3 regions of the Micromonospora sp. LHW51205 genome follow, and region 1 is predicted to be linked to each of the others. Evidence: riboswitches for the same ligand, from Rfam matches in the RefSeq annotation. Region 1 holds a riboswitch; each other region holds the start of a gene.
The links. Region 1 has a riboswitch for cobalamin ahead of DQE82_RS15690 (prenyltransferase/squalene oxidase repeat-containing protein). Riboswitches for the same ligand answer to the same signal wherever they lie in the genome.
Positions count from the first base shown of each region.

Region 2: it holds a riboswitch for cobalamin, as region 1 does, so the genes downstream of both, DQE82_RS14190 (acyl-CoA thioesterase) here and DQE82_RS15690 (prenyltransferase/squalene oxidase repeat-containing protein) in region 1, are expected to answer to the same signal.
Region 3: it holds a riboswitch for cobalamin, as region 1 does, so the genes downstream of both, DQE82_RS14205 (ribonucleoside-diphosphate reductase subunit alpha) here and DQE82_RS15690 (prenyltransferase/squalene oxidase repeat-containing protein) in region 1, are expected to answer to the same signal.

Region 1 is NZ_QMEZ01000003.1:801,771-804,026, reverse strand. It holds gene DQE82_RS15700 (peptidase) at 1-101, shown strand, start outside; gene DQE82_RS15695 (hypothetical protein) at 170-622, shown strand; cobalamin riboswitch at 708-845, shown strand; gene DQE82_RS15690 (prenyltransferase/squalene oxidase repeat-containing protein) at 981-2,256, shown strand, end outside.
Region 2 is NZ_QMEZ01000003.1:405,944-408,199, reverse strand. It holds gene DQE82_RS14195 (LysE family translocator) at 1-571, opposite strand, end outside; gene DQE82_RS14190 (acyl-CoA thioesterase) at 575-1,087, opposite strand; cobalamin riboswitch at 1,218-1,419, opposite strand; gene DQE82_RS14185 (copper resistance CopC family protein) at 1,615-2,217, opposite strand; gene DQE82_RS14180 (Dyp-type peroxidase) at 2,251-2,256, opposite strand, start outside.
Region 3 is NZ_QMEZ01000003.1:408,521-410,776, reverse strand. It holds gene DQE82_RS14205 (ribonucleoside-diphosphate reductase subunit alpha) at 1-1,209, opposite strand, end outside; cobalamin riboswitch at 1,322-1,538, opposite strand; gene DQE82_RS14200 (PrsW family glutamic-type intramembrane protease) at 1,659-2,256, shown strand, end outside.

The DNA.
Region 1 (2,256 bases):
GGGCCACCGCCCAGGCCGTCCTCGGTCTCACCGGGATCGGGTACGCCCGTCTGTCCGCCGCCGGCGCCGACCCCGGCGCACCGGCGCTCGCCTGCCCGTGAACCGCCTCGCCGCTCACCCGATCACAGGAGGACCCGTGTTCCGTCACCGTCCCACCGCCCGCACCTGGATGGCCGGCCTGCTGGCCGCCGTCGTGGCCGGCGTCGCGCTGACCGCAGTCGAACCCGCGCCCCGGTCGGCGCACGCCGCCGCCTGCGCCGGCACCTCGGGAGTCACTGTGGTCGTCGACTTCGCCGCGCTCGGCGGCGGCGTCCAGGTCGCCTGTGCGCCGGGCGATCCGGCCACCGGCCTGGCCGCGCTTCAGGCCGCCGGCTTCACCGTCACCGGCACCGCCCGCTGGGGCCTGGCCTTCGTCTGCCGGATCAACGGCAAGCCCACCGCCGCGACCGAGCCGTGCGTCAACACCCCGCCGGCCACCGCGTACTGGTCGTACTGGCATGCGTCCAGCGGCGGCTCCTGGTCCTACAGCACGTCGGGGGCGACCGGCTACAACCCCGCGCCGGGCAGCGTCGAGGGCTGGTCCTTCGGCGCCGGCGCCCCGCCGAGCATCGCCGCTCCCTGACCCGCCGGCTGCGAACGGTGTGACCAGCGGCGCGCCGGGTACCGGCAGCTGCTCTGGCGTCGTCGCGCGCCCGGGCGGTACGGTGTCGGCACCCGGTGCGCCGGGCACAACTGCATACGTCCCGTGTGGGGGGAAGCCGGTTCGAAGCCGGCGCTGACCCGCAACCGTGAGCGAGAGTCCCTTTCGCGAGCCGGAATGCCCCGCCCGGGACGAGCGGCTTCCACTGTCGAGGTCTACAGGGTGAAGTCCGGGCCGCCGAGGTCCGACCACCCCGCCCACCGCAGCACGCGGAGCGGGGTGTCCGTTTCTCGGGGCGCTTCCCGGAGCTTTCACCGACCGCTCCGCGAAAGGCACCCTGATGCCACTGTCCCGGCGTCTCACCATCGGTCTCGGAATCGCCACGGCGACAACTCTCGCCACGATCACCAGCGCCCCGCTCACCGTGGCCGCGGCACCCGCCCCGGCCCACGTCACCGCCGCCCGCGACGCCGCGTCCTGGCTGGCCGGTGAGTTCAAGAACGGTTCGCTGCCCGGACCGTTCACCCCCGAGGACTGGGGGCTGACAATCGACGGTCTGGTCGCGCTGTCCGCCACCGGCGTCGACGCGCAGACCCGGCAGGCGGCAACCGCGCAGGTCGCAAAGCATGTACGGTCCTACAACAGCTACGACGACTGGGGCATCGAGGGCTTCACCGACGGCGGGGCCACCGCCAAGCTGCTCTATGCCGCAGCCGCCGCCGACGCGGACCCCACCGACTTCGGCGGCTACGACCTGCGGGCGGAAACCCTGTCGCTGATCGCCACGGCCGACGCCGGGCACCAGCGGGGACGGATCACCAGCCGTACCACCGCCGACAGCGGCCCGGACGCCAGCAACACCTTCGACCAGTCCTTCGCCGTGCTCGGCCTGGCCCGCAGCGGCGACCTGCCACAGGATCCGGTGGACTTCCTGATCCGGCAGCAGTGCGCGGCGGGCGGCTTCCGGCTCTACCCGGACGCCGCCGACGGGCCGTCGCCGTCCTGCGACGACCAGCCCGGCGCCACCCTCGACGTCGACTCGACCGCGATGGCCGTGCAGGCATTGCTGGCCGCGGCCGAGGACGGCGCCACGGGCGCCGGCGACGCCGCCCGCAAGGGCGCCGACTGGCTGGTCACCCAGCAGCACGCCGACGGTTCCTTCGGCGGCTCGGGACCGACCACCGGCGCGAACTCCAACAGCACCGGCCTGGCCGGGCAGGCCCTCGCCGCCGCCGGCCGCGACGACGAGGCCGCCCGGGCGGCGACGGCCCTGGCCGCGCTGCAGCTCACCGCGGGCAACGGTGGCGCGGCCTCCGCCGACGCCGGCGCGATCGCCTACAACACCGACGGATTCACGGCTGCCGCGGCGGCCGGGATCACCGACACCGACCGGGACCAGTGGCGCCGGGCCACCGCGCAGGCCCTGCTCGGGCTGGCCCAGGTCCCGCTGGGCCGGATCGGCCTCGACCCGCCGCCCACGTCGACTCCCACCCCGACCGGCACGGCCTCGCCCACCGCGCCGTCCACGCCCTCCGCGTCTCCCACGCTCACCACGTCGCCTCCACCGACCGGCACCGCCGGCCCGACGCCGAGCGTGACCAGCCCTCCGGCGACAC
Region 2 (2,256 bases), 400 kb from region 1:
CGACCCGCCGCGACCAGCGGCTGTCGCCCCAGCGGCGGGCGAACCGCCCGGCGCCCAAGCCGAGAGCCAGGTCCACGGTGAGCTGCACCGCGACGAACAGCGCGCCGAGCAGCACCAGCTGTGCCGCCACCGGGCCCGCGTCGGGCCGGACGAACTGCGGCAGGAACGCCACGCTGAACAGGATCATCTTCGGGTTGAGCAGGTTCGTGAGCAGCCCGCGCCGGAACGCCCGCCCGGCGCCGCCGCCGTCCGCCCCGTCCGCCGCGACGCCGGGCCGGCCCGTGCCGCGCAGCGCCCGCAGGCCCAGCACGATCAGGTACGCCGCACCGGCCCACCGGATCGCGGTGAACAGCACCGGGGACGCGGCGATCACGGTGGCGAGTCCGGCCACCACGGCGGCGACGTGCACCGCCTCCCCGGCCGCGACCCCGAGCGCCGCCACCGCCCCGGCCCGCGCGCCGTACCGGGTGGCGTTGGCGAGCACGAACATCATGTCCGGCCCGGGGGTGAGCATGAGCACCACGATCGCGGCCAGGTATCCCGCGAGCGTGGCCGCCGACAGTCCGAGCACGCCTCAGCCCTCCTCGGCGCCGTCGAGCAGCGCCCGGCGCAGCGCCAGCCGGTGTTCGCGCCGGATCTGCGCCTCCCGGTAGCGCCGCCGGTCACCGTCGGTGCCGGGCAGCAGCGGCGGCACCGGCCGGGGCTGGCCCTCGTCGTCCACGGCCACCATCACCAGGTGCGCGGTCGCCACGTCCACCGGCGGCACCGCGCGGTCCCAGCGGTCCGCGCTGACCTTCACGGCCACCTCCATCGAGCTGCGGCCGGCCCAGGTGATCCGGGCGTCCACGTGCACCACGTCACCGACGCGGACAGCGCGCAGGAAGGCCGTCTCGTCGATGGCGGCGGTGACGGCCGGTCCGTCGGAGTGGCGGGCGGCGACCACCCCGGCGACCGAGTCGATCAGGTTGAGGATCCGGCCGCCGTGCACCGTGCCCATCAGGTTGGTGTGGTGCTGGTCCATGATCTGCGACAGGGTCAGGTGCGACGCCGACGGTGGTCGGCCGGTGAGGGTGATGGCATCGGTCACGGTGCGGTTCCGTCCTCGCAGAAGCGGACCGCCGACCGGACGGGGGAGTTGCACGTCGAGGCACGCCGACGGCTCCCGCCCGGCGTGTCACCCGCCCGACCCACCCGCGAGGTCGACGGCAGCGCGCACCGGTGGTACGCGCGACGCGGGCAGGTCTTCGGACTCGCGGGCCCGACCGGGGTCGCCGGTCGCCTACCGGCCGTCGCTTCCCAGGCCGGTGGCCCAGTGCTGTTGACGGCTGTCGTTCCCACTCACCGCTGCGGGGCAGTCCCGGACTTCCACCGGGTTCCCTCTTACGACACCCGGCCGTCGCCGACCGGGTGAACCAGCGCTCCCGGCAGCCTAACCCAGCCCCGACCCGCCCTCGCCGCGACCCGCGTTCCGCCCTTCGGCGCACTGCCCCCGGCCGTCCCACAGGCGCGCAGGCTCCGGCACACCCGGTGCCGCCCCGCATGCGCCGTCCGCATGGCGGGACGTCTCTCCCGCTCATCAGGAAGCCGGGCGGACCCGCGTCAGCGGGCGACGGGTCAGGAGGCGCGGCGGCGTCGAAGCAGTAGCGCGGTCACGCCGGCTGCCGCCACCGCGGCGACCGCTCCGCCGACCAGCAGGCCCACCGGCAGACCTTCGTCGGCGTCGGCCGAAGCGTCGGCGCTCGCCGGAGAGGCGTCCGCGCCTGCCGCAGCGCCCGCCGAGACGTCCGCGGAGGCGGCCGGCGAGGGAGTGGCCGGTGACGGGGTGGCCGCCGGGGGAGCGGCCGGGTCGGCGACGGTGAAGCGGTACGAGCCCTGGACCGGGTGGCCGTCGCGCGAGACCACGCGGTAGGCGACGGTGTAGGTGCCGTTGGCCAGCGGCTCCTCGATCGTCACCGTGCCCGTCGCGCCGTCCACGGCGGGCGCGCTCGCGGGCACCTGACGGTCGGTGGAGTCGCGCAGCGTGATGGTGGTGAAGGCCGGGTTGAGTCGCTGCAGGAACCGCAGCGTCACCTGCGTCGGCGCGGTGGTGAGCCGGGCGTCGCGGGCCGGCGTGGCCTCCTGCAGCGAGTTGTGCGCCGCCGCGGGCGTGGCCGGGACCAGCAGCAGCGCCGTGGTGAACAGCGCGGCGAGGAGTGCGGAGACGGTACGGGTACGCATGACGCGCCTTCCTGGTCGTGGTCAGCGTCGTGGTCAGCC
Region 3 (2,256 bases), 390 kb from region 1:
CCCGTACAGGTCCCGGGCCCGTACCGTGCGGACCGCGTTCTTCTCCGCCGCCCGGTACGCGGCGTCGAACGCCTCCCCGTACAGGTCGGGCAGCTCCGGGGCGTCCGACGGATCGACGAGCGACCACTCGCCGTCGGCCTCGACCCGGCGCATGAACTCGTCCGGGATCCAGTTGGCCAGGTTGAGGTTGTGCGTACGCCGGGACTCCTCGCCGGTGTTGTCCCGCAGCTCCAGGAACTCCTCCACGTCCGGGTGCCACGGCTCCAGGTAGACGCAGGCCGCGCCCTTGCGCCGGCCACCCTGGTTGACCGCGGCCACCCCGGCGTCGAGCGTCTTGAGGAACGGCACGATGCCGTTGGACCGGCCGTTCGTGCCCCGGATCAGCGCGCCCCGGCCGCGCACCCGCGACCAGGCGATGCCGATGCCGCCGGAGAACTTCGACAGCTTCGCCACCTGGTGGTAGCGCTCGTAGATCGAGTCCAGCTCGTCGCGCGGCGAGTCGACCAGGAAGCACGACGACATCTGGGTGTGCCGGGTGCCGGAGTTGAACAGCGTGGGGGAGCTGGGCAGATAGGCCAGGCTGGACATCAGCCGGTAGAAGCCGACCGCCTCGCCCGGGGTGCGGGACAGTCCGCAGGCCACCCGCAGCAGCCAGTACTGCGGCGTCTCCACCACCAGCCGCGACTGCGGGTGCCGCAGCAGGTAGCGGTCCGCGACAGTGCGCAGTCCGAAGTACTCGAACCGCCTGTCGCCGTCCGGGTCCACGGCGTCGTCGAGCTTGCGCGCGTGCCGGGCGACGAACGCGGCCGTCTCGTCGCCGATCAGCCCCAGCCCGTGCGCGTACGCGATCGACTGGCTGAAGCTCGCCACGCCCTGACCGCGGACCTCCTTGTCCACGTACGCGGCCAGCAGCCTTGCCGCCAGCTTCGAGTACTGCGGCTCCTCGCCGATCAGCTCCGCCGCGGTCTGGATCGACAGCCGGTCCAGCTCGGCGGTGGTCGCCCCGTCGTAGAGCCCGCTGATCGTCTTGGTGGCCACCCGCAGCGGGTCCACCTCGTCCAGGTCGGCGACCCAGCGTTCGACCGCCCGGACGATCTTGCCGACGTCCACCGGCTCGGTGTCGCCGTCCCGTTTGCGTACCCGCATCGCCGGCCGGCGGGCCTCGGACCCGCCGCCGGTGGCTGGCGGGCTTTCCTGCACGACAGTCATGACCTCTCCTCGCTGTCACCGTCTGGAGACGGCGGGAGACGCCAACGGGCACGGCGCGGCCGGCCCGGCTGCTGGCGTCGGTCGTCCCGCGCGACCTCCGGCCGCCGTACGCGGAGGCGCACGGCGCGCTGGCAGGTCTTCGGACTCGCGGGCCCGACCGGGGTCGCCGGTCGCCTACCGGCCGTCGCTTCCCAGGCCGGTGGCCCAGTGCTGTTGACGGCTGTCGTTCCCACTCACCGCTGCGGGGCAGTCCCGGATTTCCACCGGGTTCCCTCTTGCCTCGGCCCCGCCCCGGAGGGCTCGGCCGAACCAGCTGCGGCACCACCATATATGGCGGTGGGGGCGGTTGGGCAACACCAGATGTCGTGTCGGGCGTGTCGCATGGATCTCACTGTCCACAGTGCCTACCCCCGATGCCGGCGCTCGCCGCCGGGCGCGATACTCGGCGTATGGGGAATACCGGACGCCGCTGGGCGTGGGTGGCGGTCCTGCTCGTCGGCGTCGGGCTTCACCTGCTGGTGCTGGAGACACTGTCCGGCACCGGCACCGTCACGTTCGTACCAGCGCTGATCGTGCTCGGCGCGTGCGTCGCGCCCGCCACGTTCCTGGCCTTCGCCCAGGGGCGGCCGGCCCGCCGCCCGGTCCCCGGCTCCGTCGTCGGCGTCGCCGCGCTCCTCGGCGGCGTGGTCGGCGTGGTCGCCGCCGGCTGGCTGGAGTACGGCACGCTGCACCGCCTCGGCGTCCTGCCGATGGCGCTCGTCGGCCTGGCCGAGGAGACCGCGAAGCTGATCGTGCCGGCCGGCATCCTGCTGCTGTGGCGGCGGCACCGGTCACCGGCGCAGGGCCTGGTGATCGGCGTGGCCTCCGGCGCCGGGTTCGCCGCACTGGAGACCATGGGGTACGCGTTCGCCGCGTTCGTCGGGTCGGAGGGCAACCTCGGCGCCGTCGAGCGGACGCTGCTGGTTCGCGGTCTCACCGCGCCCGCCGCGCACCTGGCCTGGACCGGGCTGACCGCCGCCGCGTTGTTCACGTTCGCCGCCGCGCCCG